DNA from 4 places in the Neobacillus sp. FW104-15D2 genome. Region 1 is predicted to be linked to each of the others. Evidence: riboswitches for the same ligand, from Rfam matches in the RefSeq annotation. Region 1 holds a riboswitch; each other region holds the start of a gene.
The links. A riboswitch is a leader RNA that binds a small molecule or an ion and turns the genes downstream of it on or off. The one in region 1 is predicted to bind S-adenosylmethionine.
Positions count from the first base shown of each region.

Region 2: it holds a riboswitch for S-adenosylmethionine, as region 1 does, so the genes downstream of both, AC3WR0_RS05870 (YezD family protein) here and AC3WR0_RS04260 (methionine ABC transporter ATP-binding protein) in region 1, are expected to answer to the same signal.
Region 3: it holds a riboswitch for S-adenosylmethionine, as region 1 does, so the genes downstream of both, mtnK (S-methyl-5-thioribose kinase) here and AC3WR0_RS04260 (methionine ABC transporter ATP-binding protein) in region 1, are expected to answer to the same signal.
Region 4: it holds a riboswitch for S-adenosylmethionine, as region 1 does, so the genes downstream of both, AC3WR0_RS16965 (LLM class flavin-dependent oxidoreductase) here and AC3WR0_RS04260 (methionine ABC transporter ATP-binding protein) in region 1, are expected to answer to the same signal.

Region 1 is NZ_JBYTCJ010000003.1:168,409-174,395, forward strand. Features, by position in the region: gene AC3WR0_RS04245 (carboxymuconolactone decarboxylase family protein) at 116-484, opposite strand; gene metQ (methionine ABC transporter substrate-binding lipoprotein MetQ) at 880-1,713, opposite strand; gene AC3WR0_RS04255 (methionine ABC transporter permease) at 1,728-2,396, opposite strand; gene AC3WR0_RS04260 (methionine ABC transporter ATP-binding protein) at 2,389-3,414, opposite strand; SAM riboswitch class I at 3,552-3,660, opposite strand; gene AC3WR0_RS04265 (O-acetylhomoserine aminocarboxypropyltransferase/cysteine synthase family protein) at 3,782-5,098, opposite strand; SAM riboswitch class I at 5,168-5,273, opposite strand; gene AC3WR0_RS04270 (SCP2 sterol-binding domain-containing protein) at 5,346-5,696, opposite strand; gene AC3WR0_RS04275 (MFS transporter) at 5,855-5,987, opposite strand, start outside.
Region 2 is NZ_JBYTCJ010000005.1:46,582-52,568, reverse strand. Features, by position in the region: gene AC3WR0_RS05900 (sirohydrochlorin chelatase) at 1-22, opposite strand, end outside; gene cobA (uroporphyrinogen-III C-methyltransferase) at 41-817, opposite strand; gene cysC (adenylyl-sulfate kinase) at 847-1,446, opposite strand; gene sat (sulfate adenylyltransferase) at 1,460-2,608, opposite strand; gene cysP (sulfate permease) at 2,610-3,704, opposite strand; gene AC3WR0_RS05875 (phosphoadenylyl-sulfate reductase) at 3,716-4,423, opposite strand; gene AC3WR0_RS05870 (YezD family protein) at 4,516-4,623, opposite strand; SAM riboswitch class I at 4,733-4,835, opposite strand; gene AC3WR0_RS05865 (YoaK family protein) at 5,349-5,987, shown strand, end outside.
Region 3 is NZ_JBYTCJ010000021.1:81,602-87,588, reverse strand. Features, by position in the region: gene AC3WR0_RS16815 (pyridoxal phosphate-dependent aminotransferase) at 1-943, opposite strand, end outside; gene AC3WR0_RS16810 (carbon-nitrogen family hydrolase) at 1,117-1,899, shown strand; SAM riboswitch class I at 1,977-2,131, shown strand; gene mtnK (S-methyl-5-thioribose kinase) at 2,227-3,411, shown strand; gene AC3WR0_RS16800 (DUF2087 domain-containing protein) at 3,991-4,578, opposite strand; gene AC3WR0_RS16795 (PAS domain-containing sensor histidine kinase) at 4,714-5,987, opposite strand, start outside.
Region 4 is NZ_JBYTCJ010000022.1:11,363-17,349, forward strand. Features, by position in the region: gene AC3WR0_RS16945 (AEC family transporter) at 1-430, shown strand, start outside; gene AC3WR0_RS16950 (Fur-regulated basic protein FbpA) at 659-847, shown strand; gene AC3WR0_RS16955 (hypothetical protein) at 1,076-1,276, shown strand; tRNA gene AC3WR0_RS16960 (tRNA-Arg) at 1,516-1,589, opposite strand; SAM riboswitch class I at 1,912-2,016, shown strand; gene AC3WR0_RS16965 (LLM class flavin-dependent oxidoreductase) at 2,120-3,172, shown strand; gene AC3WR0_RS16970 (ATP-grasp domain-containing protein) at 3,194-4,129, shown strand; gene AC3WR0_RS16975 (hypothetical protein) at 4,317-4,586, shown strand; gene AC3WR0_RS16980 (hypothetical protein) at 4,614-4,781, shown strand; gene AC3WR0_RS16985 (serine hydrolase domain-containing protein) at 4,863-5,963, shown strand.

The DNA.
Region 1 (5,987 bases):
TTCCCTTCTGTTATTAAAAGTATGGTCTTTATTTCATTACCCTAAGAGATTGAATAAAAACGCAAATAGGGAAGAAAGTGCTGCCAACTTTTGGCATAGGGAAGATATTCTAACATTATTGTTTTAACTGATTAAAGTCACTCATGGCCTCTTGGACAAGTGTCACAGCCTGGCTCATTGCTGCTCCGCCGCCAAAGGCTGCCGTTACACCAACTGCTTCAAGGACTTCTTCCTCGGATGCTCCTTCATCTAAACAGCCCTTTACATGATAAATAATACAGTATTCATCCTGGGAATACAGACTTATACCAAGGGCAATTAGCTGTTTTTCTTTTTTAGAAAGTGTTCCTTCTTTAAAGCATTCTTCTGTAAAAGCATTATAGTGTCTTGCCAGCTCAGGCATTTTTTGTGTAAAGGTTCCAAGTCCTGCTTTGTATTCATATAATGCTTCTTCTGTTGAGTTTCTAGGCTCAAAATGTTCCATTTCACACACTCCTACTTTAAGTTTATCAAAATTAGTATGCAAAATTTTAGATAGTACTATTCCCTGAAAAGCGAAAAGCGCTCGTTCTGCGAAGCAGCTGATAAGAGGAGCCATCTTGAATATTGCCTTTCCAAAAGTACTGCCAGCACTTTGCAACGAGCTGAACATTTGCAGCTCCGATTATGCTATAGTGCAGAAAATTCCTCTGACTTATCGCAGGGAGGGCGGGATGGAAACTAGCTGCACCAAGTATCAACCTAAAGGTCATACTTGATGCAAAATACTCAAGGAAGCTTTACAGAGATGAAAACTCGCTGGGCGCTGGAACTAGACAATTTAAACTTTATAATTTCTTAATAAAAAAGCAGGCATGGGATGCCTGCTTTTCAACTTTATTATTCTGATACAGGAACAACTGCCCCTTTGTATTCTTTAAGGATGAAGTCCTGAATTTCTTTTGAGTGAAGAACGTTAACAAGTTCTTTAATTTCTTTTTTGTTTTCATCACCTTTGCGAACTGCAATGATATTCACATAAGGAGAGTTTTTGTCTTCAATAGCAATGGAATCTTTTAAAGGATTTAATCCTGCATCAATAGCGTAGTTAGAGTTGATAAGAACCGCGTCTCCCTCGCCGTTGTTGTAAATTTTAGGAAGAAGTGAAGCTTCATACTTTGTATCAAATTTAAGATCTTTAGGGTTTTCAACCACATCTTTAACAGTTGCAGTAGTTTTATCAATGCCTTCTTTAAGCTTAATTAATCCTTGTGCTTCAAGTAATGAAAGCAAACGGCCATGGTCAGCTACAGAGTTGCTCATGATTAAATGGGCACCTTTTGGCAGATCATCAAGCTTCTTATACTTTTTAGAATAAACACCGATTGGCTCGATATGAATTCCGCCTGCAGAAACAAAATCATAATTGTTTTCTTTGATTTGAGCTTTTAAATAAGGAATGTGCTGGAAGTAGTTCGCGTCAAGTTCTTTTGATTGTAATGCTTTGTTTGGAAGTACATAGTCCTGGAACTTTTTGATTTCTAAATCGATTCCTTTTTTAGCAAGGATTGGTTTAGCTTTTTCAAGAATTACTGCATGGGGCACGTTTGAAGCTCCAACTACTAATTTTTTATTGCCATCTTTACTGCCTTCTTTTTTATCCCCTGAAGTTCCGCATGCGGCAAGAACAAGTGCCAAGGATAATGCTAAAAGAACATTTAACCATTTTTTCATTTTTTCTGTCTCCTTTATCTTTTATCTATTTTTGAAGTGATGATGTCACCTAAAAACTGAATAATAAATACAATTATTAAGATAATGATTGTCGCAATCAGTGTAACATCATTTTGGTTACGCTGATATCCTTCTAGGAAAGCAAGATTCCCCAGGCCACCTGCACCAATAACGCCAGCCATTGCTGTGTATCCAACAAGGGCAATCGCCGTAACTGTGATACCGGATACGAGTGCAGGCATGGATTCCGGAAGTAATACTTTAAAAATAATAGTTGATGTTGATGCACCCATTGATTTAGCTGCTTCAATTACACCTTTATCGATTTCTCTTAAGCCGATCTCTACCATCCTTGCATAGAATGGTGCTGCACCTACGATCAAAGCCGGCAATGCAGCATTTTCCCCAATCATGCTTCCAACTAGAATCGTGGTAAATGGTATTAAAAGGACTATTAATATAATGAAAGGAATGGACCTGAAAATATTCACAAAAGCACTAATTATAGTGTTAACAGCCTTGTTCTCCCAAAGATTATCTTTCCCTGTCAGAAATAATAATAACCCGAGAAGCATTCCGAGAATAAATGTCGCTACTACTGAAATAGCTGTCATGTACAAAGTTTCTGTCGTTGCGGCCCACATGCCCGGCCAATCTATATCCTGAAAATACGGCTTATCCATTTCTGATCACCTCCACTCCCACCTGCTGTGTCCCGATGAATTCAATGGCTTTTGCTATTTCATCCTTTGACCCATCAAGATGAATAAAGAGTGTACCATATGACCCACTTTGTGTTTGTGAAATTTTGCCTTGAAGTATATTAACAGTAACATCAAAGTGGCGGATTAGACTTGTAATAACAGGCTTTTCAGCTGATTCCCCAACAAATGTTAATTGAACAATTTCACCTGAATGGTATTGTTCCAGTAAGTGTTCAACCGTTTCTTTAGTTTCCTCAGGTTCTGTGACCTGTTGAACAAAGCGTTTCGTAATAGGCTGCTGTGGGTTCTTAAACACTTCAAGAACTGAGCCCATTTCAACAATACGGCCGCTCTCCATTACTGCAACTCTATGGCAAATCTTACGAATAACATGCATTTCATGGGTAATAAGAACAATTGTTAACCCGAGTCTTTTATTAATATCCACAAGCAATTCAAGTATAGAATCAGTTGTTTGCGGGTCAAGTGCAGAGGTTGCTTCGTCACAAAGAAGAACCTTAGGGTTATTCGCAAGTGCTCTGGCAATACCAACCCTTTGTTTTTGGCCACCACTAAGCTGTGATGGATAGCTATCCTCACGGCCTTCAAGGCCTACAAGCTTTATGAGTTCATCAACCCTTTTAGCACGTTCCTGCCCTGCGACACCTGCAATTTCCAGCGGGAATGAAATATTTTCACGTACTGTTCTGGACCAAAGAAGGTTGAAGTGCTGAAAAATCATGCTAATTTCCTGTCGGGCTTTGCGCAGTTCGCTGCCTCTGATCTTTGAAACTATCCGGCCGGCAACAGTTACGGAACCTTCCGTTGGAAGCTCTAATCCGTTCAGCATGCGGATTAAAGTACTTTTTCCTGCACCGCTATATCCAATAACGCCAAAAATCTCACCTTCGTTTATTTCCACATTGACATTATCTACTGCGTTAACATTCCCCTGTTTAGAGGAATAAATCTTTCGTACGTTTTTTATCGAAATCAATTGATTCACCTACTTCTCTTCCATGTTTTATGACACTAAAAATAATAATTCATTAAGTATAGGATTCGGCTTAAGCAGCAGAAAAATGCAAAAATGCCTTTCTGCACAGGCAGAAAGGCATGATAAACAAGTCCTTTCTCCCATCTCCCAAAGCAAAGCTTTGTGTGAATTGGCACCATTTCAATAAAAACATTGACGGTTGCCGGGCTTCATAGGGCACATTCCCTCCACCTCTCTTGATAAGAGTAAATCGAATCTATTCAGTTAAGTATTAGGCTAAAAGAATTACGTTTGCTATCGTAACATGGAAAAGAAGGGGTGTCAACGAAAAAACGACAAAATTCTACCTTCCATTAATTTCATGCCTTTAGGATCTTACAGCCCGTGATATAAGACCAGTAGCTGCCTCAATAGCTGTCTCAAGGTCCTCAATTAAGTCGTCAGCATTTTCAATCCCTATTGATAATCGAATGAGATCCTCAGAAACTCCTGAAGCTTTTAATCCCTCTGCATCAAGCTGCTGATGGGTAGTACTGGCCGGATGGATGATCAAGCTCTTAGCATCTCCAACATTGGCAACATGAGCCCAAAGAGTAATTGAGTTAATGAGCTTAGCACCTGCCTCTCGACCTCCTTTTGTTCCAAAGACGACTACAGAACCTGCTCCCTTTGGCAAATATTTTTCAGCAAGCTCTTTATCAGGATGTTTGGAATGTCCTGGGTAGGATACCCACTCCACCGCAGGATGGTTTTCAAGGTAGGCAACTACCTTTTGTGTGTTTGCCACATGCTCTTTCATACGTACATGGAGTGTCTCCAGTCCAAGAGTAAACTGAAAGGCATTTTGCGGACTTAGTGCCGGTCCAAGGTCCCTTAAGAGCTGCACTCTCGCCTTCACAATATAGGCTGCTGCCCCAAGAGCTTCAGCATAAACAATGTCATGGTAGCTTGGATCAGGTTCAGTAAATCCAGGGAATTTTGGTGAGTTCCAGTCGAATTTCCCTCCATCAACAATAACCCCGCCCAGTGTAGTTCCATTCCCCAGCAGCCATTTAGTAGCTGAATGAACCACAATATCGGCTCCATATTCAATTGGTCTGCAAAGATAAGGAGTGGCAAAAGTATTATCTACAATAAGAGGAACTCCTGCTTCGTGGGCAATGCTCGCCACTTTTTCAATATCAAGAACGCGAAGACTAGGGTTGCCGATAGTTTCTGCAAAAACCGCCTTTGTTTTATTGGTTATAGCTTCCCGGAAATTCTCCGGATCCTCAGGATTTACAAACTTGACGTTAATGCCGTACTTTGGCAAAGTTGATGCAAATAAGTTATAAGTTCCGCCATATAAGGTAGAAGCTGAAACAATCTCATCTCCTGCTTGCGCAATATTTAAAATAGCCAGTGTAATAGCGGCCATTCCACTTGCAACCGCCAGTCCTCCTACTCCGCCTTCCAATAAGGCAATCCGTTCTTCAAAAACAGTTACAGTCGGATTATGAATGCGGGTATAAATATATCCAGGCACCTTTAAAGCAAATAAATCTGCTGCATGATCAGTACTTTTAAACTGGTAAGCATTATTTTGGTAAATTGGCACTGCGCGTGCCCCATTCACAGGATCTGGTGATAGTCCTCCGTGAACACTTAATGTTTCAAACCGATAAGCCTTTTTTTCATTACCCATCTTCCATTCTCCTCCCGTTGACATCACATAAAAAACAAAACCCCCGCTTCATAAGAAGAGAGGGCACTCTTCTTATCTTCCAAAGCATAAAAATGCTCTGCTGGATTTAGCACCGTGTTAAATAACCGGTTGCCGGGCATCGCAGGGCCAGTCCCTCCGCCGCTCTTGATAAGAGTATTTATGTAGTTGTCAGTATTTATTGAATAGTTAAATAAATATTATAATATTTAAAAAAACTCGTCAATCTTTATTTTTCCTTTTGGGATACTGCTAGGAAAAAGATAGATTCAAGCCTTAACATGCTTCTAAAGGAAGCATTAACTTTTAGTTTTCCTTTTTTTATTAAATCTCTAAAAGTTGCTTTGCCCGTAAATAGTTCCTGCAGGGATTCCTCACTTCCATATATTACAGTTCCTTCAGAAATATCAGTCTTAGGATTGTTTATCACTATCTTGTCTCCTAAGGACGTAAGCGAAAAACTTTTATTAATATTTTCTACTTGAAAATGGACGGGAGCGGAACTTCTATTCCAATATAAATCTGCTAAATATTTTTTCCCCTCAAGTTCCTCAATAAATTTTTGCAGCGCTTCGATCATTTTGGTCACCCCTGCAAAATTAATTCATCAGATGCTTTCCATTTTCCTTTAATATTTCTTCGACAGTTATTTTATTTTTGGATATAAAAAGACAATGCCGTACAGTCATTCGGCATTGTCAAACATTTCCCGAGAAATATGACATGATTTTCTCTACTTTACACTGCTTTGACGGAAACTGTCTTTTTTCCCGGATGGATCATTCCCCTAAAAACTAGTAAGAAATAGGTTGACCCAATAAGATAAAGAACTGCTGTTATGCAGAAGACATAAGCATATCCCCAGTATGAC
Region 2 (5,987 bases), on a different contig from region 1:
CGATAAATAGAATCCCTTTCATATTAAAGCTCCTTTCAAACTAAACGTGAACAACCGGAAGATGTGGCTGAATTTCTTCTTCAAACCAATGAAGTTTTTGATGCAGCCTGACAACATCTCCAATGACAATCATACTTGGATTTGAAATGCCTTCTTCTTCTACCCGGTTTTCAATTGTTTCTAATGTGCCGACTACTGTCTTCTGAACGCCAAGAGTCCCCCAATGGACAAGAGCTATCGGTGTCATCGGTGACTTGCCGGCTTTGATTAACTTATTTTTAATAGAAGGAAGATGGGAAACTCCCATATAGACACATATCGTATCAACGGCCTTTGCTAAGTGTTCCCACTGATGTTCGGCTTCCACATCACCAATCTGGTGGCCGGTAAGGAAAGCAAAGCTGCGGCTTAATGTCCGGTGGGTTACTGGTATGCCCGCATAGGCAGACGCAGCAATACCAGATGTGATACCTGGAACGATTTCAAAGGTGATGCCATGTTTCGCACATTCTTCAGCCTCTTCCCCGCCCCGGCCAAATACAAAAGGATCTCCGCCCTTTAATCGGACAACGTTTAGGCCCTTTTTCGAATACTTTACTAAAAAGTGATTAATCGTTTCCTGCTTCATTGCGTGGTGATGTGGCAGTTTTCCGCAGTAAACAAGCTGAGCATCCTTCTTTGCTTGCTTTAAAAGTTCAGGATTTACGAGTCTGTCATAGAGAATTACTTCTGCTTCCTGAATAAGTCGTAAACCCTTAACCGTAATTAAATCCGGATCCCCGGGGCCGGCTCCTACTAAATATACTTTTCCTGCCATTTCATCACCACCCTTTTACTCTATTTTATTTAGATTATGTTATGATCCGTCAAATAGCTGAGAATCGTTTCTACCGCTTCTTCAACTGATAATGAACCGGTCTGTATAGTCAGTTCCGGGGTTTCCGGAGCCTCGTAAGGAGAATCGATACCGGTAAAGTCTTTTATTTCACCGCGGCGTGCTTTTTCATAAAGCTTCTTAGGATCCCTGCGTTCACATTCCTCAAGCGGGCAATCGACAAATACTTCGATAAACTCACCTTCTGAAAATAAGGATCGAACCTGGTCCCTGTCCGAACGGAAGGGTGAAATAAATGCTGTGGTTACTATTGTACCACTGTCGACGAACAGTTTCGATACTTCCCCAATTCTTCTAATATTTTCTGTACGGTCATGGTCTGAAAAACCTAAATCCTTGTTAAGTCCATGGCGGATATTATCTCCGTCAAGAACATATTCGTGGATACCCCTCTGAAACAAACTCGCTGAAACGGCATTAGCGAGGGTGGATTTACCAGAACCAGATAGTCCGGTAAACCACAATACTGCGCTGCCATGTCCGTTATTTACTTTACGTTCGTTTTTAGTAATGGCTGTATCATGCCATTTAATGTTAGTTGACTTTGACATTGAATTCTTCCTCCTAGACCCTTGATTCTTCTTTCATGCCTTCGATCAATACTTCGACTACTTCCTTACGGCTGAACGTGGATGGCGGAAGCTGTCCTGCACGAAGCATTTCTCTTACCTTTGTTCCAGAAAGAATCACGCGGTTTTCCTTGCTGTGCGGGCAGGTTTTATCAGAAGCCATGCCTTCACATTTAGTGCAGTAGAAGCTATGTTCAAAAAATAAAGGCTTGATGCCCAGCTCTTCTTCGGAAAAATTGCTGAAAATATGCTGAGCGTCGTATGTGCCGTAATAATTGCCAACCCCTGCATGGTCACGGCCGACGATAAAGTGTGTGCATCCGAAATTCTTACGCGCAATTGCATGGAAAATGGCTTCGCGTGGGCCTGCATATCTCATCGCTGCTGGGTATACACCTAGCTGGACGCGATCTTGCGGATAGTAATTTTCTAAAAGAACACGGTAGCTTTTCAGGCGTACGTCCGCAGAAATATCATCTGACTTGGTTTCACCAACTAGGGGATTAACAAACAAGCCGTCTACCGTTTCAAGAGCTGCTTTTTGGATATACTCATGAGCTCTGTGGATTGGATTTCTAGTCTGGAATCCAACGACTGTTTTCCATCCCTTACCTTCAAAAAGAGCACGGGTATCTTTCGGCTCAAACCAAACGTCGCCGAACACACCTTTTTCTGGCTTTTTCACAAGAGTAACGTCACCTGCAACATAAACAGGGCCTCTTTCAAAAAGACGCTTAACACCTGGATGGGCAGTTTCGTTAGTTTTATAGACTTCAATCGCTTCTTTTTCCAAATCCGGCTCATACCAGCTGGAAACCTTAATAACGCCATAAGCTTTGCCGTTATGGACAAGTTTAATTTCTTCGCCCTCCTGCAAGCCTCCAGCAATTTCAAAAGAAACGGGAAGTGTTACTGGGATGGACCAAATAGTGCCATCGGCCAGTCTCATTCTGCTTACAACAGATTCATAATCTTCTTTTCCAAGAAAACCGGTTAACGGGCTGAACAACCCGACGCCTATTAATTCAAGATCGCTTAGGGCGATATTATCAATCTCAATTTCTTTGTTTACAGATGCAAGATCATAGCTAGGGTTATAAGCATCAATTAACTTTCCCCCATGTGGTTTTGGTAAAAATGACATTTCAATCAACCTTTCTCAGCAAATTTAGTTCTTTTGTTTGATTTTTTTCCGATACGGAGGTTACAGCGCTTTTCTTAATCAGGAAGATGACTCCAAATACTGAAATCAACACGCCCGCCATTGCAACAATCGGATATATATTATGTTCAATCAAAAGCTGGATTAATGTATAAGAAATGACCATGGATAATACTGGTGACACAATCCAAACGGTCAAAAGCTTAACAACGATATCTTTTTTCAACACGCTCTTCCCATGTTTGGCAAAGCCTATGCCAATAATGGAAGAAGTAGTGATTTGAGTAAGCGGCACAGGAATGCCAAATACGGATGCTGTGGTTACGATTGTAGCCCCGATTCCGGAAATAATGCTTCCCTCTTCAAGCCTTAGTGATGTGATTTTTTTGCCGTTTGTTTCAAGGACTCTATGACCTAAGAATGCTGCTCCGAGAGCGACAAATAATCCACCCCACAGAATACCGCTATTCGTGGTCATTAACCCTGCTGCTACTAACGGACCTACGGCATTTGCCACGTTGTTCATTCCAGCTGAAAATGCCTCAAACAGTCCCATGCAAACAACTAAAACCGCAAGAATTGGACCTGCTTTGGATGATGTCACCCATTTTTTAATCCACTTTCTTTCCAAAACAAACGCCGCAGCAATCGCAATCAGGAAAGCAGCAAATGGAGTCAAAAGCCAGAACATCGCGATCCAGGCAATTTTCCCAACAAATACTGACTGATATACAATTCCAGCACCTATAACGGATCCGACTGCCACTTCGCTAGTTGATAATGGAATGCCGAAGACATTGGCTAGAAACAGAGATGTCGCAGCAGCTGTTAAAACGACCAGCGCTATGGCATTTGTAAAGGTGGAGCTTGGAACAATACCGCTGCCAATGGTTTTCACTACTTCTCCTCCGCCAAGCCATGCTCCAAGGAAGACAGCGATCGCGCAAAGAAAAAGGGCAATCTGGCGGTTTTTTATAACGCCAGCTCCATAAGAAATACCCATTGATGCAGCTGCACCGCTTGCACCTATATTAAAAGCAAAAAACAAACCAATTAGGATTGCCAATATTGTGAGCATGAATGTCCTCCTTAACGTGTGTGCAGGCCACACTCTGTCTTGCTGCTTCCTGCCCATCTTCCTTCACGGGAATCACCATTACCGCTAACGGCCTGTGTACATGGGAAGCAGCCGATGCTTGGGTAATTTTGATCATGCAGGGCGTTGTAAGGAAGGTCTTTTTCTTTGATGTACTCCCACACTTCATCCCAGGTCCAATGAATTAAAGGACAAACCTTGATATTTTGGAACTTTTCATCTTGATTTAAAAATTCTGTATTAGCTCTTGTTGGAGATTGTTCCCTTCTCAATCCTGAAATCCATGCATCTTTTGAGGTCAGAGTTTCTCGCAAAGGAATGACCTTTCTGATTTGGCAGCATAGACCTGGGTCCCTTTTCCATAAAGCAGAACCATATTGTTCTCTCTGCTCATCAAGTGTCAGCTCTGGCTTCTTTTTTTCAATGCGAAGCGATGGGAACCTCTGCTGGATTTTTTCAATAACATCATAGGTTTCAGGAAAATGAAGATCTGTATCGAGAAAAACAATATGAGCATCTGGTTTAACCTGCTGTATAAGATCTATCAAAACAATCGCTTCTGCACCAAAGCTTGAAGCATAAACAATCTTATCTTCCGGATAGTGGCTGTAGGCCCACTTTAATACATTGAGAGCTCCCTTTGCCCCGTCATCCAGTGAAAACTGGTTTGTAATTTCTTGAATATTAACGATATTTTCCATTTCTATAACCTCCGCAATTGATTCTGTCCACTAAAAAAAGGCAGTCTTACTCCCTTAATCCATAAGGGGAAGACCGCCTCTAGTTTGTCTAGTCAGCGTTTATTCTGTTGAAGACGAACCTTTTCATTTTTCTCAATTTGAATGATTTTACCGTCCTGAACAATCAAAGTGATTGATCCGAATTTTAAAGTAGCAAGCATTTGTTCAAGATGAGGAATTATTTCTTCCCACTCCTCTGGCTTCAAATGGGTTCGCCTCCTTTTTATAACAAAACCTCTCCTGGCTTGGAGAGGTGATTTTTTGAAGTTCACCTTATCTCCCAAAATGAGCAACATTTTGCTGGAATTGGCACCTTGTTTAACAGGTTGCCGGGCATCATTGGGCCAGTTCCCTCAGCCGCTCTGGATAAGTGTTATTCAGTTGATGAAATTAATCCTACCATACCAATAGGAATTCTGCAATTACTTAAATTAAAAATTTTTAAATTAATTCATTTTTACCAGTTTTTTTGGTTTGAATGGTTATAAAAAAGGCCGGAACCACAAGGGTTGACCGGCTTTTTAGAAACATAGAATTTTATAATTTTTTTGCCAATTACCCAGTGTTTAATTCCGACCTAAATGCTAGTACATTGCAGAAACGTTTCTGTCCTTAAGTCTAAAAATATAGACATGTTTTATCAAAGCGAGGATTCCGGTCTTTTTTAATAAATAGGCCCTTCTTATCTCCAATTTCTTGCTCAAACTGTTCCTCGCAAGGATCCTCAGATATTGTCTTGCTTCATATTAAGGCATGGTCCCCTACTTGATGACTCTTCCTGCATAAGTCCTCGTTTTTTCTGGGTAGTGGAAAATTAATATTCCCTGTGTTGATATTAGTAAAAAAGCAAATAACTAACGTATGATCAAAGTCTAAGGGGATGAGTATGGAAGATAAATATAAGAAACTGCCTTCATTAGCTTCCAACTCCATTTATTTGGGGATTTTATTGGCCATCGTTGGCGGTTTTTTAGATGCCTATACCTTCATTAGCCGTGATGGAGTGTTTGCCAATGCTCAAACGGGGAATTTGGTGCTCCTTGCAGTAAATGCTGCTGAGAAGGAATGGAAACAGTCGATACTTTATATCCCCCCTGTTGCTGCTTTTATTGCAGGTGTTTTTGTATCCGAAATTGTTAAGATTCCTCATATTAGAGAATTATTGTATAGCTATAGGCGTTCTATTCTTATATTAGAATGTGTTATTCTCTTCGCAGTGGGCTTTATGCCGGAAAGTGTACCTGATATCATCGTTACTGTAAGTATTTCATTTGTTTCCTCTTTACAAATTTCGACCTTTAATAAAATTGATAAATGGGCTTATAATTCTACGATGGCAACGGGTAATTTAAGGACCGCTGCCAAAGCAGCCTATTCAGCATTTATTGAAAATGATGACGAATCGAGAAAGCAATTCATAGATTTTGTAACGATTATTGGTTCTTTTTTATGCGGAGCTTTAATAGGAACCTTTTCCACCACTTATATTGGGGATCATGCCATATGGATTGCTTCAGTAACTTTG
Region 3 (5,987 bases), on a different contig from region 1:
CTAAATCCTGAAGTCCGCCAATCAGTGCATTCCTGCGTTTTTCGTACAATGCATTCAATTCGCGAACACAATCCTGCGGACCGTTTAAAGCTTCAGCAGCGGCTTCCTGAACGGCCCCGAACAAACTTACATATAAATGGTCCTGCAATAGCTCAATAGCAGAAATGACATTTTTATTTCCGACCGCGAATCCTACCCGCCATCCGGCCATATTATAGGTTTTAGATAAAGTGTAAATTTCTATGCCTACGTCCTTAGCCCCTTCAGTCTGCAGGAAACTAAGCGGCTTTTCTCCATCAAAGCCAATCGCACCATATGCAAAGTCATGTACTACGCAAATATCATTCTCGTTAGCAAGCTGTACTGTCTTTTCAAAAAAATCTGCCGTTGCGGTGGCACCTGTCGGGTTATTAGGATAATTAAGAAACATCAATTTTGCATTTGAAATTACCTCTGTTGACAATTCATTATAATCCGGCAGAAAGGAGTTTTCCTCCCTTAAAGGCATGATCTCCATGTTCGCCTGTGCCAATGCCACACCAGACCAGTAATCAGGATACCCTGGATCAGGAACCAGCAGGGTGTCTCCGGGATTTAAAAGACATTGCGGGATTTCCACCAACCCAGCTTTTCCTCCAAACAGGATAGCCACTTCTTTTTCAGGATCTATTTTTACCCCATATTCTCTTAAATAATATTGGGCAGCAGCTTCCTTTAGGTATTTAAAGCCCTGAAAAGGTGAATATTTATGATTTATCGGATTGGCAACTGCCTCTTGGAGTTTTTTCACAATGTGTGCCGGTGTAGGCTGGTCAGGATTTCCCTGTCCAAGGTTTATAACATCATGCCCATTTTCTATATATTCTCCAACCCTTTTTACCAATGAAGCAAAAAACTGTTTTGGGAGACTGTTCAGCAAATCTGATTGTGCAAATTTTTTCATTTCGACACCTGCTTTAGTTTTCATTTTTTTATTGGAAAATCTAGTGACAAATGATATAACGATAGTGGCAGCTTGTAAAGTGAAAATTTTTAAAAAACAAACAATGCTGTAAACAAACGAAGCAGCAAAACTTGTATCAATAATATTTTAACATTCAAAAGGAGTGAGGAGCAGTGAATCTAAAAATAGCATGCCTGCAGATGGACATTGTTTTTGGAGATCCTGAAGCTAATTATTTAAAAGCCAGGGATTTGATTGCGAAAGCAATGAGGGAAAACCCCGACATTCTGGTCCTCCCTGAGCTATGGACAACCGGCTACGACTTAACAAGGCTTGACGAGATCGCTGATCAGGATTGCAGTAAAACAATCCGCTTTTTGAAGGAAATTGCAGACAAATATAAGGTGCACCTTGTTGGCGGCTCTGCTGCCGGCCAAACTCACAATGAAGTAAAAAACACTCTCCTCATCATTGATAACAAAGGGGAACTGAAGAAACAGTACAGTAAGCTTCACCTATTTAAACTGATGGATGAGCATCATTACCTTGTTCCCGGTGAAGAGGATGGCATGTTTGAACTTGAAAACCGTAAGTTAGCTGGAGTTATATGCTATGATATCCGGTTCCCTGAATGGATCAGAACACATACTTCCCAAGGAGCTGAAGCACTTTTTGTGGTAGCCGAGTGGCCAAAACCCCGCTTAAACCATTGGCGTGCTTTGCTTATTGCCCGGGCTATTGAAAACCAATGCTTTGTCATTGCCTGCAACCGGTCCGGTTGTGATCCTAATAACGAATTTGCAGGTCATTCAATGATCATTGACCCATGGGGTGAAGTCGTCGCAGAGGCTGGAGAAGGTGAGGAAGTCCTCACAGCAGCTGTTGACTTTGACCGTGTAGGAGAGATTCGAAAGCTAATACCTATCTTCGAAGATAGAAGACCTGAATTTTATTAATTTTATAAAAACAGTTGACAGTTTTAAAATTTCACTGTTATTATTTTTACATTGTTTGAAATTAATAGTTTTTTAAACTCTTATCAAGAGCTGGCTGAGGGAATGGCCCTTTGAAGCCCAGCAACCGACTGTAATTCCATTGTGAAATGGGGCGCTATTTGCGCCGGGAAATATCCCCTTAAGGCACGGTGCTAAATCCTACGGAAAGAAATTTCTTTCTGAAAGATAAGAGGTGAGAAGATACGTCTCTTCAAGCCTCTTTCTGATAAGAAAGAGGCTTTTTGCATCTATAAGCGGAAAGCCTCCAAAAATGAGGAGGAATTAATAATGAGTGTAATGACAGCCAATATTTATAAAGCATTAACAGAAGAAACCGCCATTAATCTTGCAATCTCTAAAGGACTTTTTCAGCCAAACAGCACGCTTTCCTGCGAAGAAATCGGTGATGGAAATTTAAATCTAGTATTTAGAATTAAAGACTCTCAGTCCGGAAAGAGCATAATTATTAAGCAGGCATTGCCATACGCCAAGGTGGTCGGAGAAAGCTGGCCACTTACACTTCATAGAGCCACTATCGAAGCGGAAGCGCTTAAAATTTCCGCAAAAATTTGCCCTGATTATGTTCCAGAAGTTTATTTCAGTGACGATGTACTGGCTGTAACCATTATGGAAGACCTTTCGCACCTTTCCATTGCAAGAACTGGCTTTTTAAACGGTGAAACATATCCGTTAATTTCACAGCACTTGGGAGAATTCCTTGCAAAAACTTTATTTTATACCTCTGATTATGGCCTGGGAGCGAGTGATAAAAAGGAATGGGCAAAGAAATTTATTAATCCCGAGCTTTGCAAAATTACAGAGGACCTGATCTTTACAGATCCATTCTATAATTCTTCTAATAACTCTTTCGAAGAAGGATTGAGAAAGGACGTGGAAGAGCTTTGGAATGATGAAGAGCTAAAATTCCACGCATCTATTCTGAAAAAAAGCTTTTTAACAGAAGCTGAAGTTCTTCTTCATGGTGATTTGCACACAGGAAGTGTCTTTGCAAGTCCAAAAGAAACAAAAGTAATTGATCCGGAATTCGCTTTTTACGGACCAGCAGGTTTTGATATCGGCCAGGTAATTGCGAATTTGGCGTTCCAGGTTATCGTAAATGAAAAGGAACGAAATACTTTCATCCAGCATATTGAAACAGTATGGAAGGTATTTGTAAAAGAATTCAGCCGACTTTGGAAGGAAGAAAACAAAGAGGCCTTTGCAGTAAGCGATGAATTTTCGAACTACATTCTGGAAAAATACTTTTCTGATTCACTTGGATTTGCGGGATGCGAATTAATCCGCAGGACGGTAGGACTTGCTCATGTCGCTGATTTGGATAGCATTTCGGAAGATGAAAGACGATTATCAGCAAAAAGAAAAACCCTTGAAATAGGAAAAAATCTAATCAAAGAACGCAGCAGTATCAAAAGCATCGAACAGCTTTCCCAGCAGCTTAGGGAGTTGTTATAAGAAAAAGTCTTTTCCTCTTGAAACTTTTGGCTTTGTTTAACTATATTGTTGATATTCACTAGAATCCGCTCCCTCGCTCGTTGCTCCCTGCGGTGTCTTGGTTTTCCACAGGATATGGAATGATTGCCGCACAAAGAAAATGCGAATGCATTTTAGATGAGTGTCACGGATCTTATGCTTTTTCATTTATTTAGGCTCTTTTGGTAAGCTTTGTTATGATAAAAGCCAACTGCCTTTAAATAACTTCGTGAGACGCATCTGTGTATAGCTGCTTGCAGCTTTGCGACGAGCAGAAGGTTGGCTTTCTTCGTCGAATATATTGTGGCGCAGGAGCACGCCTCCTCGACCGCTAACGACCTTCGAGGTCTCCGCCTGGCTTGCTCTTCCCGCAGGACATTGAAAAGGCATCTCCGAGTCGTCACCGCAAGAAGGAAATGCGAATGCATTTTTGCGAGGAGTCTCGCCTATTTTTTCTCACAGCTTCTTCAAATTGCAACATGCTCTTAGATAAAAGCCTTTATTTAAAACAACAAACAGACCTTAAATTTTTAAAAAAAAGGCAGCCAACCAGCTGCTTTTTTAATTTTCTATTTTAGCCCACATTTCTTCTGGGTTAAGCTCATAGATACCATTTTCCCTGTACATATAATGGTTCATGATAAATTCCCGGCGTATAGTTGCATAATCTTCATGAAATTGTTTGATATACTCATTTATTTCTTTTTCCTGATACTTTTTGCCCTTTTTCAATCCGCTGACGATATGTTCAAATACATATAATCTTTTTTTACGCTGTGCAGGAATGCTTTTAAGTCTGCCGTCTTTTGAAAAAAAGTTGGCCAGTATCTTTTGTTTTTCCAGGCTTGCTTCTACCATATTTTCCATTTCATCGCCTCTTTCCTCGAGCAGCAGGGTAAGTGCCTTAGCTTGCTGCTTTATCATTTTTTGATTTAGATAAAAGTAAATCGTGTTTTTATCTCTTTTTTCGGTAACCACACTGATATCCCGAAGTTTTTTTAAATGATGAGTTATAGTAGGCGGAGTTAATCCAAGCTTACCTGCAATTGCCTGGCCATGAAGAGGTCCTTTTGCCAGTAAGGATACAATCCGGACCCTTGTGGGATCTCCCATAGTTTTATAAAAAGCCACTAGTTTATCCAGCTGCATCGAGAGCACCTCTTTTTTTATTATCATCTAATTAGATATATATCAAATTAATTTTATGGCGTCAAGCATAAATTGGAATAATGATCCCAGTATGAGAACCGTCCAAAACAAAAAACACTTCCTGAAGAAGTGCCTTCATTTCCTTCCTTTAGCCGGCTTGATCGGGAGTGAAATAAGAAAGGTAGTGCCTTTGCCCATTTCGCTTTCTATTTCTACTTTTCCCCTGTGTTCTTCAATAATTTTGAAGCTAACCATTAATCCCAGTCCTGTTCCACGTTCCTTGGTTGTATAAAATGGTTCGCCCAATCGTTTTATTTTTTCCACAGGTATTCCTGCCCCTTGGTCTTTTATAGAAATTAGGACCATATCTTCCTGCTGTTTTATTTCTATTGAGATTGTTCCCCCATTAGGCATTACTTCAATAGCATTTTTAATGATATTAATAAAAACTTTTTTTAATTGATTGGGTTCGCAAAAAATAGGAGGAAGCTCCGCATCCGGTTCCAAATCAAATTGGACATTGTGGAGAACAGCCTGGGCATTCAAAAGTTCGACTGTTTTTTGCATGATTCCCACAACATCCTTCTCTTGAAATCTCACGGCCTGCGGCTTTGCGAGAATCAGGAATTCATTAATAATACTATCAATTCTTTGAAGTTCTGAAGTAATAACTTGATAATACATGGTGTTCTCTTCTTTAATACTCCCTTCCAATAGCTGAATAAACCCTTTGAGTGCGGTCATTGGGTTTCGAATTTCATGAGCAATGCCCGCAGCAAGCTCACCAAGTACATTTAGGGTATCGGATTTTCTCAACTGTTCCTCCATTTGAATTCTTTCAGAAACATCTTTAAAAACCGTAACATTTAATCCGGCTACCAACGCATGCTGGGTAGAAAATTCAATATGGCGTTTCTCGCCATCGTAAGTGTTAAGATATATAGAAGAAGCATCCTTGCCATTTTGTATGACCAAATCCACATGCTTTAAAAGGTCTTCTTTTTTTACGCTGCAGTGGCTGACTAATTCCACTAGGCTTTGGCCGGCCAATTGCTCCTTTTTCAGTCCAAGCATGCTAACAGCTGAACTGTTAATGTCCATAATTTCAAAATGCTCGTCCCATAAAATAATCCCATCGAGAGCTTCTTCAAATATAATTCTAAAAATCTGCTCACTTTCGCGGAGTTCTTTTCCCATTTTGTACCGTTCTGTAATATCTCGAAAGATGGTCATATGAAATCCATCAATAGAATGCATTCTGCAAGTAAATTCAAGCAGCTTTTCCCTTCCATCCTGAAATTTAAAATATAGCTCATCTCTTACAGCACCAGAAGATTTAAATTCGGCCATTATTTTATAGAGCGAACGATTTTTTTTAGTTTTTATAGGGAGATCCATAAAATGTCTTT
Region 4 (5,987 bases), on a different contig from region 1:
TGGTCTAAGTGAACCACTTGCATGTATTCCTTTATTTGCCGTAGTATTAACACTCTGTGGATTCCACTCGCCTGAAATCCTAAAGACTTCATTTGAGCAGATTGGTTCTGTAACATCAGGCGTTGCTTTATTCGCTGTAGGTGTGACAGTAGGTATTAGAAAAATAAGCTTTCAAAAGGTTGCGGTTGGTATCTCTGTATTAAAGGTTGTTGCCATTCCTTTATTTATGATTTTAATTACCAACCTGATTGGTTTGGATCATAAAGATACTATTAAAGCTATCCTCCTGGTAGCATTCCCAGGATCAGCTGTAGCAGCTATGATTTCTACAAGATTTAATTCATTAACAACCGAAACCGCATCTTCGTTTGTTATCAGCACGATCTTATCATTAATTTCCTTGCCAATATATATTTCTTGGCTAGTATAATATGGAATCCCTCCTAAGAGGAGGGTTTTTCAGAGGGTTGTTTGTGAAAAAGTTAACAATGTTTAATGCCACTTTTTTCTATTTTATCTTTTTGAACAGGTATTTTCTGCTGACATTTAAATATGTGAAGTGTTACACAATCGTCACAAACGGGCGGTGAAAAAGGATTGAATTTAGATTAATATATACATAGAGAAAGCGTTTCCAACAAATTTTAGGGAGGTAATAATGATGGCCATTTTATTAGAAAGAGGGCTACAGCAGGTGAGACAATTTTATATTGAAAAACTGGTCAAAACCGGCATTTACCACCCTAATGATAAAGAATTGAATTACATGACAATAAGCGAATTAAAAAATATCTATATGCAGGAAACGGCACCTAAAAATAAAAGAACTCAATTATTAGTTAGATAATTTGTTTTGAATATTTAAGGAGACTCAAGTCAGAAATGATGCGCAGGAGAGCCCGGGCTGCGCAGCGAGGAGTCTCCCAAATTGTCTACGTAAAGCCATTACCTTAAGCAAAATTCAACAGTCGAGTTTAATAGGGACTTGGATTAAAGGTCAAATAAAAAAGACGGATTATAAAATTCGTCTTTTTTAGCGTTAGTATTTAAATTAATAGAGAGGGGGCATTTTTTTATGAATCCCTTAAAAAAGGTATTTCATGATTACACTGTCTGGTCCTGTACACCTGGAATAATCTCCGAATCAATCATGTTACCAACTTGCACGTCATTTTTGATGATGCCCGTATATTTTGCTGTATTGGCAAATGGCAAAGATGCGAATCGAAAGACCGACTCCGTTATTGGTCTTCCTGTGAGAGAACCAACAAGTTAGTTAATTTTCTCCTACGGCTACTGCTGCATTTGAATTTACATCGATTGTCCCAATTAATACTGTGAAAAATCACCTCTCTTTGAGAGGGCTTTTAATAATGGACATTTTTTCTTATTGGAAAGTCAACGAAATCATTATCCATAATGATAATTATATTTGATATCAGTTCATTTTTTCAGCAATTTTGATTTTGAATGTATATAATAATAAAAACCCTTGAAATATCAAGGGTTTTTAAGTGTCCCAGAGAGGATTCGAACCTCCGACCTACAGTTTAGGAAACTGTTGCTCTATCCTACTGAGCTACTGAGACATGGTATAAACTAATTAACTTACTGCTTATTAGGCGCATTTCTAATTATACTTCTCGTACTCGAAAAGTCAATAACTTTGTTTCAAATTTTGGCTGTGTTAAAGTTCATTGTTGTTTGGAGCGGAAAGCGAACACAAGTTGCAGGAAATCCACAAGCAAGTCTAACAGGGCCTAATATTTAATAAAGCTGTAAAGCCATAATATAAAAAACAATAATAATATTATGTAAACTATATTAAAATATTTAATAATTGACATATTCTTATAATTCAATTATTATCTCTTTAAATGATTAAAACTCTTAAACTCAATAAACGATTTCTTCTTATCAAGAGAGGTGGAGGGACTGGCCCTTTGAAGCCTCGGCAACAGGTTCTGCGGAATACTGTGCCAAATCCATCAAACAGGTTTGTTTGAGAGATAGGAAGAGAGTTAACGAACTCTCTTCTTGTCCGGAGAGTTTTTTTTATTTTTCTTTACCTAGTTTAGCACTTGGAAAACTTGAGAATGAGTTAGAGGAGAGATGAGAAATGAAGTTCGGATTTTGGCTTCCTATTTTTGGCGGATGGCTTCGCAATGTTGATGATGAGAATATGCCGCCCACATTTGACTATGCAAAAAAAGTCGTTCAATCAGCAGAAAAGTGGGGATATTCAACCACTCTTGTTGCTGAATTGAATTTAAATGATATAAAAGGTCCTGAACATGATTCATTGGAAGCCTGGTCAACAGCAGCTGGTCTTGCAGCTGTTACAGAGAAAATCGAGATCATGGCAGCAGTGCGCCCGGGTTTTCATAATCCTGCCGTAACCGCAAAAATGGCAGCAAATATCGATCAAATTAGTAAAGGCCGCTTTACTCTGAACGTAGTATCTGCCTGGTGGGCGGAAGAGGCTCGGCAGTATAACGGGATTTTTACCGAGCATGACGAAAGATATGATCGTACAAAGGAATTTATTGATGTACTTAAAGGAATGTGGACAGAAGACACCTTTACATATCAAGGACAATTTTACAATATCCAGAATGCAAAGCTTTCGCCAAAGCCAGTTCAGCGTCCAAATCCCATTCTATATGCTGGAGGGGAAAGTGAGAAAGGCAAGCAAACCATCGTTGAAAAATGTGATGCTTATGTTATGCATGGCGGTACAGTAGAAGAGATTCAAAGAAAAGTTGCGGAAATGAAGGACCGCCGTTCTGAAACTGAGAATGCTCCACTTTCTTCTTTTGGAATGGCTGCATATGTGATTTGCCGCGATACGGAGGAAGAGGCACTACAGGAACTTGAAAAAATTACGACCGTAAAAGACACAAGTGGTTACGCTGGCTTTAAAGATTTTACAAGCAAATCACAGCTTGAACAAAAGATCCAGCTTCAGGACTACTCCGTGTCAAACCGTGGGCTAAGACCAAATCTGGTAGGAACACCAGACCAAATTGCTGACCGTATTATCCAGTACGAAGAAGCGGGATTAGATTTGCTCCTTCTCCAGTTCTCTCCGCAATTAGAAGAAATGGAACGTTTTGCAAGAGATGTAATGCCGTTGGTTGAGGAACGCAGAAACAGGGTTGTTTCACACTAAGAACTCAAAGGGGGAAATACTTTGAAAAAGGTATATGTTATACATGAAAATAGTGAATGGACAGATCATCTTACCAGGAGGCTTGAGGAGCTTGAGGTTCCATATGAGGAATGGCATCTAGACCAGGGAACTCTTGATCTTTCTGCAGAACCTCCAGAAGGAATCTTTTACAGCCGAATGAGTGCCTCTTCCCACACAAGGGATCATCGTTTTGCGGCTGAATATACTGCTCAAGTACTGGCATGGCTGGAAGCACACGGACGGAAGGTTTTAAATGGTACTCGTGCTCTCCAATTAGAGGTAAGCAAGGTACTTCAGTATCTGGAGTTAAATAAATATGGAGTACGGACTCCTAAAACGGTTGCTGCTGTAGGACGAGGGCAAATTCTCGAGGCTGCGTCTCAATTTGAAGGCAAAGCTTTCATAACAAAGCATAACCGTGCAGGAAAAGGACTCGGTGTACAGTTATTTCAAACAATGGATGCCCTTAGGACGTATGTCGAAAGCCCTGGTTTTGAAGAACCTGTAGACGGAATAACTTTAATCCAGGAATATATCCAGTCACCTGAAAGTTTTATTACACGTTGTGAGTTTGTAGGGGGCAATTTTGTATACGCCGTAAAGGTAGATACATCAGAAGGATTCCAGCTATGCCCGGCTGATGCATGTCAGATAGGGGATTTGTTTTGCCCGGTAGGCGAAGAGGTGGAAGAGAAGCCTAAATTTCAAATTATTGATGGATTTAGTGATCCAATCATTGAAAAGTACAAACAGGTTTTGGCTGAAAATTCCATTCGAGTTGCCGGAATTGAATTTATAAGGGATGCATCAGGAGAAATTTTTACCTATGATATTAATACAAATACAAATTACAATTCAGATGCTGAAGCAAAAGCAGGAAAATTTGGAATGCTAGAAGTGGCTGCCTTTTTGAAAAAAGAGCTAGAAAATCTATAATATTGAAAAATTGCTCCCGTATCTGGGAGCTTTTTTTTGGCTAATCAGAATTTATATCTCTAAATTCTGAACGCACGACGGACAGGAATGCCTAGTTTTTCTAATGAAAAAATTAGGTTGCTTGCATTATCTCCTTTAACATAAGGAAAATTGGGTATATTAAACAAAATGGAAGGGAGAGATTTTTGTGAATCACCTTGAAGGAAGACTGCTATCAGGGGTTTATGATGACCGGGAAAATGAGTTTGCTATTCGTAGAGTAAAAAGCTTTCACATTGAATCTATCTTAAATGAAAAAATGGCAGAAAGTCTTTTTTTCTATCTGCAAAAATATGAAGAAGATAAAGAAGGAATGGTTCTGACTTTAAATGATCAGATGCCTGTCCTTTTGTCGCATGAGGAAGTCTGCGAGCTTTTGGAGGATTTAAATAAAGTTAAATCAATGTTTAAACAATAGCTACTTAATTTACAGGAGACGAAAAAGTTGAAGGATTCTTTCTATAAAAGAGAAGCTAAGGAAAATCTATTGCTGCGGCTTATTAAGCAATTGTTTGGAGAAATAGTGGGCGTTATTCTTGAAGCCATCTTTAAAGCACTTTTTTCCCTCCTTTGGAGGTTAATTCTACGTACTATTCACTTTTTCACCTGGTAGCTTTCGAATGATTTCTCAGTATTAAAAATGGAAAGATGGATACTATTAGATAAGGATGCCTTTGCGTAGCAGGAGGAAGAAATGAAGAGATTTTTAAAAGGACTGCTATTATTTTTTATCATGATTATTTCAGCCTTTTCCCAAAATAGAGAAGCTGATTCTAGTATACCTGAAAAATCGGTTCCGATTTTTGTATCTAATAATGCTGAAAAAAATAACATACATTTAAAAATAAGGAGCTACTTAAGGGAAAAAGGGATTAACGGAAGTGTTGCTGTAATGAAAGGTTCAACGGTTTTATATAATGAGGGAGTTGGTAATGCTGATATAAGAAGGGATATCAAAAACACAAAGAAAACAACCTTTCCTATTGCCTCCATCACAAAATCCATGGTAGCTGCTTGCATTCTGCAGCTTCAGGAAAAAGGGTTACTTCACACAAAAGATCCTATTTCAAAATATATCGCAGATTTTCCTAATGGTAAACGCATCAAAATTATTCACTTACTGACCAATACATCGGGTTTAAAGCCCATACTTTGGACAAGGGCGCATTCATCACCATCTGATCTTATTAATCAAATAAAATTAATGCCTGTTGCTGCTTTTGCTCCAGGCACACACTGGGAATATAGAGATACAAATTACATGATTTTAGGCTATATAATCGAAAAAATTACTAAAATGCCACTTCATACATATATAAATGATAATATATTTAAAAAATCCGGAATGAGGGATAGCGGATTTATTACTTACCAGGAGCCAAGCCCCTTTTCGTCTAAAGGTTATATTAAAATTCATAATTTTTTACGGCCCTCCAGAAAATTAAATCCCGCACTTTTGTATGGAGCGGGGGATGTATATGCAACATCTCTGGATATTTGTAAGTACGACCAGGCTCTTATCAACGGAAAGCTTATTTCCAAAAAATCATGGAAAAAAGTAAAAACACCAGGATCCGCATCAGGTTATGGTCTTGGCTTGTATATTAAGCAAAATTTTGTTTTTAGCAGGGGATTTATCAGTGGATGGAGTTCTATTCATATCATATACAAGGATGGGACCTCGATAGTTATTTTACAGAATAAAAGAGATAGGGACTTAGATACTTTAAAAGCTGCAAAAGATATTAAGAGTATTATTACAAGAGAGGAAGCTTTGGCTAATAACAGAATATAAAAAAATAAAAATGTGGATAAAAGA